Regions from separate parts of the Psychromonas sp. MME2 genome, predicted to be linked through region 2. Evidence: predicted binding sites of a transcription regulator. Region 2 holds the regulator's gene; each other region holds the start of a gene.

Region 1 (3,258 bases), on a different contig from region 2:
TTTTGTTTACAGAGCTCAATAATATTAATCCCATTAATATTATGCACCATGCGGGTGTAGCTCAGCTGGATAGAGTACCTGGCTACGAACCAGGCGGTCAGGGGTTCGAATCCCTTCACCCGCACCATATTTTCTTTTGCCACACCAACCCCTATTAATCCCCTTTGCTAACATTTCAATTTGCTACACGTAATGGCGCATCCTATAATAATACCAATCGGAATAAATAGCTGATCTATTTTACTGGTTAAAATAACTTACTTTTTTGTTGTAAGTTTCGCAAAGGGAACAACCATTTGTGTCAACTTACGCCTCAAATTAAGCCATTTTTCCTGCGCAAAATTTAGATCACATACTTAATTATTCAATGATGCGCCTTGCTCTCCATCCTTTTTCCCTGCAAGCCATGACCATCCTATTATGCGAATAGGTATGAGTCATTCATCGGTTTGGCGCAAATGGTTCTCTTTTGATAAGGAAATTTAATGAATTTAGGTGCGCAGTTATATGGCTTTAAAGAAGAAGAGTTGAAAATGAGGCCGGAAAAAGTGTTTAAGGCTATTGCTGATATCGGTTATCAAGCTGTGGAAATGCCTTTTGTACTTGAAGCTTCTTCATTATTAAATGAGTACGATTTAACATGTTCTGCCTTGCATATCGGCTCAGAGGGGCTGTTAAACTATGTTGAACTTCTCGACTATTTGGACCGCCATGATTGTGCTAATTTATGCGTTTCTGGTCCATTAGGTTGGCATGATTGTAGTTTAGAAAATTTTAGCGCGACATGCTCCATTATTAACAAGGCGGCAGAAGAATTTAAGGTTGCGGGTGTTAAGGTGCATTATCATAATCATGACTTTGAATTTTTAAAGTCGACGCGTAATGATATCACCCCCTTTGATATTCTTAATAAGGAGTTAGATATTACCAATGTGGGATTATGTGTCGATATCGGTTGGTTGCATTTAACGGGAATCGATCCCGTTCTCTTTTTAAAAGAGCATGCGAGTAGGATTTCATATTTACACCTAAGAGATTTTGCTCAGGGGCGATCTGTTGCGTTAGGTGAGGGGGAGGTTAAGCTTCTTCAGATAATGAAGACTTTTGACTTACTGAGCGATTTGCAGTGGTTGATGGTCGAGTTTGAACCAACGGATAATGCTTATCAATATTTTGCAAGGAGTGAGCGTTTTTTACGTGCGAATCATATTTGTTAATATCAATTAGTGGATATATTGCACGAGGGGAATTACCACGCAGAACTGGTTTTGAGCTAGCACCCCGTAGGTGAAGAAAAATAGCACCAATCTGCTTTGTTATAAAATCTCGATGTAGAATAACTATGCTGCAAATTTTTGCCTCGCATCTCGGCACTATTTTTCCTTTTATAGATTATTAGTAAAATTGAATGGTGAATATTTATTTGTTTTTATTGCATACTTGTTTTGTTTTTTTGTGTCTCAATAATATTCTCCATGTCTACTAATGTCTGATCTTTATTCGTGACAATCATCACCTAATTACAACATAAATTTGCTTTTTTCAAAGTAATCATTAGCTTTAAAAAAGCTTGTAATTGTTAATGTTTTAAGCTCTTTGAGGCTGTTTTATCTATACTTCCAATTTAATAGAAAATCCCGTATGATAATTTGTTTTTGAAACTCAGTTTAATTTCTTAATTCTTATTTTTTATAGGGTTATTAAGAGGTTAAGGTATGTTTATTAGGCTTTTTTAGCCTAAAAGTGGTGAGTTAGCTTTTTTATTCACCCTTTATTGCAGGTGATATTGTAGAGGAAGTGTGAATAATTATTCATTCACCTCTGTTTGTTAACAGGCATTTATTATGTACAAAAAGGATAATTACTATGGATGTTACTGAGTCATTATTAGAAGCATTAGTGTTAATGGGCTTAGGTATGGGCTTTGTGTTTCTGTTTTTAGGTTTATTGATGGTTGTCGTTAGCTTGATGGCAAAATATACGCCCGCAGATCTGCCCGTGACGAAAAAGGCCGTGCAAGGTGGTAACAATACCGCTGCCAATACGCAAATTAGCCCTCAATTAATTGCAGCAATGACTACGGCTGTGCAGCAATATCGCAAATCAACTGCACAATAAAGGAATATGAACTATGGAGAACGTGAAAATGGCGAAGCCTTTAGCAATAACAGAAGTGGTGCTGCGTGATGCGCACCAATCATTGTTTGCAACCCGAATGCGTATCGATGATATGCTACCGATTGCAGAAAAATTAGACAAAATGGGGTACTGGTCTTTAGAGACTTGGGGCGGTGCAACATTTGATTCGTGTATTCGTTATTTAGGTGAAGATCCATGGGATCGTATCCGCGCATTAAAAGCGGCCATGCCAAACACGCCACAGCAAATGTTATTACGCGGTCAAAATCTATTAGGTTACCGTCACTATGCCGATGATGTTGTTGAAAAATTTGTCGAACGAGCACATAAAAATGGCGTCGATGTGTTTCGTATCTTTGACGCGATGAATGATGTTCGTAATTTTGAAACTGCGATTAAGTCTGCCGTTAAAATTGGCGCGCATGCACAAGGTACAATTTCTTACACAACCAGCCCTGTTCATACTATTGATAACTGGGTTGATATGGCGAAACGCCTTGAAGATATGGGCAGCCATTCTATATGTATTAAAGATATGGCGGGTCTGTTAAAGCCATATGAAGCAGAAGAGCTAATTACAAAAATTAAAGCGAGTACCAATATACCACTGGCGTTGCATTGTCATGCAACGACGGGATTAAGTCTTGCTACACAGCAAAAAGCGATTGATGCGGGTATTGATATTATCGATTCTGCAATTTCTTCAATGAGTATGACCTATGGCCATTCGCCAACGGAAACACTTGTTTCAATTGTTGAAGGGACAGAGCGAGATACCGGACTTAACCTTCCTCAATTAGCTGAAATATCATCATATTTCCGAGAAGTACGTAAAAAATATGTGAAATTTGAAGGGGAATTAAAAGGCGTTGACCCACGTATTTTAATCGCTCAAGTTCCTGGCGGTATGCTGACAAATATGGAAAGCCAACTTAAGCAGCAAGGTGCTGCAGATAAGATGGATGACGTATTAAAAGAGATCACCGTTGTACGTAAAGATCTGGGTTATATTCCCTTGGTTACACCAACATCACAAATTGTTGGCACACAGGCGGTTATTAACGTTTTAATGGGTGAGCGCTATAAAAATATCACTAAAGAGACTGCTGGTGTATTAAA
Region 2 (3,258 bases):
TGGAACGAGTCATTATCTGATGTGCACGTTGATTGATCGTAGCAGTATCACGCGTAGACTCAGCATCGGTTCCCAAAAAAGGGCTCAGACAACGCAATAAGTCATGCTCACTAATAATGCCCTGAAGTTGATTATCTTCGACAACGAGTAAATGATGAAATACACCGTGATCTAAAATTTCTTTGACAACGGTTAACCTATCGTCCATATCAACGGTCACCACACGAGTTGTCATCATGTCACACACTTTCATATCATGCTCTTCAATTGAACTAATTAAAAAAGCCAGTATCAACTGGCTCTACACATAAACTTAAGTACTTACGTTAAATTAAGGTTTATTTTTTATGAAATCAACGCCCTTTTGAATATCAGCATGCAAGACGGCTAACATTTCTTGTTTTTTCTGATCTTCAAATGGACTTAAATCACCAAAGGGCAAAACGCAATCTATACCATTTTTACCCAACAACAATGGTTGCGTAAAAAATGGCGAACAGCTATTACCACCATCAACATAAGCATTCTGAATAATCCCCTGTTTACCTAACAAAGCTTTTACAAGGTTGATACCAAATATTGATGCTGCACGCGCCATGGAAAGGGTTGCAGACCCTCCTCCCGCTTTTGCTTCAACCACTTCCGTACCTGCGTTTTGAATTCGCTCGGTAAGCTCAACGACCTCTTGTTCAGTAAACGTAACTCCCTGCACTTGCGATAAAACAGGTAAAATGGTGGTACCACTGTGACCACCAATAACATTAACTCGAACATGCTCTGCTGGTAAGCCTTTTTTCTCAGCAACAAAATCTTCGGCACGAATCACATCTAAGGTAGTGATGCCAAATAACTTGTTTTTATCATAAACCCCTGCTTTTTTCAGTACTTCGGCTGCGATGGCAACGGTGGTATTAACAGGATTAGTAATAATTCCAATGCATGCCATTGGGCAGACTTGAGCAATTTTTGTCACTAAAGTTTCAATAATACCAGCATTAATATTAAACAGATCGGAACGGTCCATACCCGGCTTACGGGCAACACCCGCAGAAATAAGAACAACATCGGCACCTTGTAAAGCTGGCGTAGGATCATCTCCGGCATAGCCATCGACATAAACACTGGTAGGAATATGACTTAAATCTTTAGCAACCCCCGGTGTAACTGGCGCAACATCATAAAGTGATAATAATGAATTTTCAGGTAAATCAAGTTTAAGCAGTAAAGCCAATGCTTGGCCAATACCACCAGCAGCACCTAGAACAGCAACCTTCATAAAACAACCTCCGATTTATAATATCATTGCCATTAATATTACTTCAACTTAGTCGATTGTGCTGGAAATGTTAAGTGATTGTGAGCGATGTAAAGTTAATTGGGGTAATCAGCAAAATTTAAGTGATTTAACACATATTTTTGTATTCACCTTCCCCCTTGAATTAACGCATAACAACCATTTAGCTCCCCATTATGCTTTATATAAAATGGATCCGTTGAGTCCTTGATAATTCTATTGTAATAATTGAAAAACGAATATTTATGCATTTTTTTAGATTATTTAGTTATTGATAATTAGCCAATATCGATTATCATTGGCAGTGCAATTTGCACAAGTTCTAAATTAGAGTATTTTTAATATGACACAACCAACAGAACTAATGGACTTCTTCAAGGCATTATTAAAAAAAGAACGCCTCAGCTCGCAAGGAGAGATAGTAGAGGCATTACAGGAAGCTGGTTTTCACAATATTAATCAGTCCAAAGTTTCTAGAATGTTAAGTAAATCAGGGGCGATTCGTACACGAAATGCCAAAAAAGAGATGGTTTATTGCTTACCTTCCGAGCTTGGTATCCCAACAACGACTAGTCCATTAAAAAATCTGGTGGTAGATATTGATCGCAACGATAGCCTAATAGTTATCCGCACAAGCCCAGGCGCTGCGCAACTGATTGCCCGCCTACTTGACTCGATAGGCAAAGCCGAAGGTATTCTTGGCACCATTGCAGGCGATGATACCGTTTTTATTACCCCAACAAGCAGTAAAAAAATTAATAACACCTTAAATGTAATCAAGCAATTATTTCAATAATAGTCCCGAAGGAGTGCGCCTTTGCAAAAAGGCCACTTCTTCACCCCTCTAGCAGCATCGTAAAATTAATCTACTATTAATGGATTAATGGCATTGCACAGAGAAAATGATATTGAAAAAGATAGCCGCTTTTACACTCATTGAGTTACTGATAGTCATTGCTATTATTGCTCTGCTGGCAAGTATTACCTATCCATCTTACCTTTCCTACTTAATCACAATGCGTCGAAGTGATGCACAGGCAGTGTTAATTAAAGCGCAATTAAAACAAAGCAGCCTACATATTTTAAATCCAACCTATAGCGTTGATAAGAGTGAACTAGGCTTATTAGATAATCACTATTATAACTTTACCACTCTCTCTGCCAGCGCATCCACCTACCTCATCAAAGCGACAGCCAAAATGGGCACGTCGCAGGCCGATGATGAAACAGCCTGTAAAACATTATATGTCGATCAAAATAGCAGCCACACTAGCGATGGCAGCACCCCAAATGAGCAGTGTTGGTGATAAATCAAATAAAAATAATAGTTAAAAATTTCCTACTGTGAATACTAACTTGCTGGCATTTTTTATAAGAAACAAACACAAACAGCATGTTTAACCGCCAACTTTTCATCCGTTTTTGTTAAGAAACCACTTTCATTATCACGTTTAAAAACAATTAAGTAATCGCTTTTCTGATGCGCAACTAATAACCATTGTTGATCTGGCGATAGCGCAAAGTGACGCGGAAATAATCCACCAGAAGGGGTAAACGTAAGCGCGGTCAATAATCCATTACTTTGTTTAACGCTGTAAATGGCAATACTATCATGGCCACGATTACTGACGTACAGATACCGCCCATCCAGACTTAATGCCACTTCAGCAATAGAATTTTCCAAGCTACCTTGTGATTCTCCGCTTAATGGCTTGTTTGCCTGTGGCAAACTGCTAATAGACTGAATATGCACTAGTTCGCCAGTCGTTTGATTAAAATTGAAGACACTAACTTCAGAGCTCAGCTCATTACCTAAATATAATTTATCGCCCAACGCATTAAAGGTAAAATGACGTGGTCCTGAACCAGCAGGTAAATACGCACAAAATACTTCATTCAGCTGATTTTCACTCACATCATATACTTTTAAGGCATCAATCCCTAAATCAGCCACGACTAAAAAT
Region 3 (3,258 bases), on a different contig from region 2:
TAACTACTTTTGTTCCACGGCTTGCCCTGCAAGCAATGACACTAAATTTTCAGGATTCTTCCAACTAGCCAACATAACATAACCTAGTTTATCTGCTGCCTGTAGCGCAGCTTGCACTTTCACAACCATACCGTCTTTGATTACTTCATCGGCGATAAGTGTATCAGCTAATTGTGTATTTAGCTCAGCTATGACCTGTTTATTCTCATCCCATACGCCATCGACATCGGACAAGAATACTAATTCGGCACCAATCAATTCACATATAGCAATGGCAGCTTGATCTGCATTAACATTATATAAGCGGCCATCATCACCAATTCCAATAGATGATATAACTGGTAAATGTCCTGCAGCTAATAAGCCATTTATTAAGGTTGGGTTGTTAGCACTGCAGACACCAACGGCTCCTAGTTCAGGATCGAGCTGCGTCACTTTGCAACTAAAACCATCGGCAAGCGAAAGCCCAACCGCCGAAAGCCCAGACTGTAGCGCCTGCGCCATTAGCAATTTATTAGATGTTCCAGCTAATGCTCCGGCAACATAAGGTATTTGCTCGAAGGGCGTTATGCGTAAACCATTTTTTTTTTCACTAACGATGTTCATTTTGCGCAATACATCTTCAACAATAACGCCGCCTCCGTGCACTAATAACAAAGGACGCTGTTGATCTTGTAAATAGACGGTTAAAGCTGAAAATAAATTAGCTAAGGCCTGTTGGTTTTCAAGCACAGCACCACCCAATTTTATCAGTAATGGCTGTGTAGACAAAGGTTGAGTCATTTTTATTATTCCACTTAAATAAGAGACGTTGTCATGGCAAATCCAAAACGTATATTAATACATTGTATCGCCTGCGACGAAGCACCTTTCAATAAATTGTCAATTGCGCTAAACACGACCAGATCGTTACCATCTACAGCCCATCCCAAGTCACAAAAAGGAGTATTAACAACATTTTTTAATGCAGGATATTTACCATGAGGCATCAAACGAACAATTTCTTTATCTGCATAAGCGTCGTGATATGCTTGATCAACCTGAGCGTTGCTCACCCCTTCTTTGAGCTGCACATTGATACTTGCTAAAATACCACGCTTGAAACTACCTAAATGCGGAGTAAATACAACAGGAGTTCCTAGATGTTGATCTATTTCGGGTTTATGGCGGTGATTGAATACACCATATGGCTGTAAACTTACTTCACAAAAACTACTCGCTATACTCGCTTTTCTACCTGCGCCACTTACCCCACTGGTTGCATTAATGGTTGGTTTGCAACCTTCTTTAATTAACCCAGCTTCAAATAATGGCTTAAGTGCCGTTAACGATGCAGTGGTATAACAACCAGGTACGGCAATTAAATCTGTTTTTTTAATTGCGGCGACATTCCATTCAGCTAGACCATAAACAGCTTTATCTAACAAATCTGGGTATTGATGAGTAAATCCGTAATACTTATCATAAAAACCAGAGCTTTGGACTCGGAATGCACCGGAAAGATCGAAAACCACGGTATTTTGTTCAAGAAAAAGAGCTGCCAAATCATGACTTACTTCATGTGCAGTCGCTAAAATGACAATATCAATACCCGCACAAATAGTGGCAACATTATCACTTGCAAGCGGCTGTAATGGTAAATCAACAACACCTAGTAAGTTTCCATAAAGGTCTGATATTTTTTTTCCTTTATCGAGACTATTCTCTGAAACATATAAGCCACTTAATTCAATATATTTATGACGAGTTAAAAAAAGAGCCAATTCAGCGCCAGTATAACCACTTGCACCAACTACAATTGCTTTTAACATAGGGAGTCCCTGTTTCATCTGCTCAATAAAAATAGAGAGCCCCATTTTGGCACTCTCCGTAGTATGAAGGGCATTCTAATAAGTTCTGAGTATTTATTCAATATTTATGAATAATTATATAAATGAATTTAACCAGCACAGAGCGAAAACAGAATATTTACAAATTACCTCTATCAGGTGCAAAGTATGTGTTATTAAAAATAAAAATAAGCAAACATGTATAAATTTATTACTTTTGTTAAGTTAGCTCACAAAAAGCTATTTATTAATATAAATTGTACGCCATAACCTGCCAGTTCTTAGTAAGATGTGCAAAAAATTATTGGCAGCAACAAAAACAATAATTATATTTAGTTACATTCATTTTCATTCAAAGGGAATTCAACACAAATGTTAATCAAACAAAAATTAAGAGCCTCTACTCTTGTAACAGCAGTCAGTATGCTAGCTATGCTATTGCTAATGACCTTCGCTGCCACATCCTTTAAACAGGATATTGTCCTAACAGAAAATATCGGCAAAATTGAAACCAGCATTTGGAAATTAAGAACACACGAAAAGGACTTTTTAGTCAGTAAAAAAAATGAATATTATGAAACCTTCAACAACGAAATATTGGCATTACAAACACAAATCAACAAATTGGATTATGACCTGAGAAACATTAACCGCTCAAGTGAAGAACCGTTGCGATTAGGTAAATTACTCAATGAATACCAAAATATCTTCATTGAAGTATTTAATACACAAAAACGTATAGGATTTGATTCACAAAGTGGTTTCTATGGTCAACTTAGAGAGACAGCACATACGGCAGAGGTCGAGATTGGTGACTCAGTGATGTTTCATAAAATGATGCTGAATGTTCGCAACAGTGAAAAAAATTACATGCTACTGCTTGACGATAAATATATCGATATCTTTACTGAAGACTTTGATAACTTTTATGCTGACGTGAAAAAAAGTTACTTAGTAACACCGCAAAAAAATGCGATTTTAAGTGCCCTTGATGCATATAAAAATGCGTTTATGTCATTAATAGCAGCACAACAACAATTAGGTTATAACGACAACGATGGTTTACGAAAAAAATTAAATGAAACAGTATCAAAAATTAGCATAGTGCAAGCAAGTCTAGTAACAACAATTAATGATGTGATCACTGATTATATAGATTCCATGAAACAGATGACCTATATCTTGTTCGCCGTTGCTTTATTTATTTCAATGATTGTTACTTGGTTTATTTCTCATAGTATTATGGGTGCAATTTTGCACATTAAAAACTCAATTATAAAAATATCAGAGACCAATGATTTAACGATATCCGTTTCAACAAAGAGTAATGATGAACTTGCTGATATGGCAAAGGCATTTAACTATATGGTTTCTAATTTCCAGCGTTTATTAGCATCAGTAAAAAAATCAGAGGCAACCTCTGCCGATA

The links. The regulator ArgR, encoded in region 2, controls arginine synthesis, uptake and breakdown. The targets are predictions, from matches to a motif close to ANTGAATANNTATTCANT.
Region 1: the regulator ArgR is predicted to act here: its motif matches at 1,799-1,816, upstream of AB1A03_RS04115 (oxaloacetate decarboxylase subunit gamma).
Region 3: the regulator ArgR is predicted to act here: its motif matches at 1,896-1,913, upstream of argC (N-acetyl-gamma-glutamyl-phosphate reductase).

Annotation. Positions count from the first base shown of each region.
Region 1 covers NZ_JBEWXI010000002.1:820,131-823,388, forward strand. Annotated here, with positions in the region: tRNA gene AB1A03_RS04105 (tRNA-Arg) at 51-127, shown strand; gene AB1A03_RS04110 (sugar phosphate isomerase/epimerase family protein) at 486-1,217, shown strand; gene AB1A03_RS04115 (oxaloacetate decarboxylase subunit gamma) at 1,867-2,118, shown strand; gene oadA (sodium-extruding oxaloacetate decarboxylase subunit alpha) at 2,147-3,258, shown strand, end outside.
Region 2 covers NZ_JBEWXI010000014.1:20,614-23,871, reverse strand. Annotated here, with positions in the region: partial or broken gene AB1A03_RS14750 (CBS domain-containing protein) at 1-253, opposite strand, end outside; gene mdh (malate dehydrogenase) at 332-1,276, opposite strand; gene argR (transcriptional regulator ArgR) at 1,638-2,090, shown strand; gene AB1A03_RS14735 (type IV pilin protein) at 2,203-2,601, shown strand; gene AB1A03_RS14730 (lactonase family protein) at 2,664-3,258, opposite strand, start outside.
Region 3 covers NZ_JBEWXI010000002.1:9,563-12,820, forward strand. Annotated here, with positions in the region: gene argB (acetylglutamate kinase) at 4-783, opposite strand; gene argC (N-acetyl-gamma-glutamyl-phosphate reductase) at 798-1,811, opposite strand; gene AB1A03_RS00325 (HAMP domain-containing protein) at 2,202-3,258, shown strand, end outside.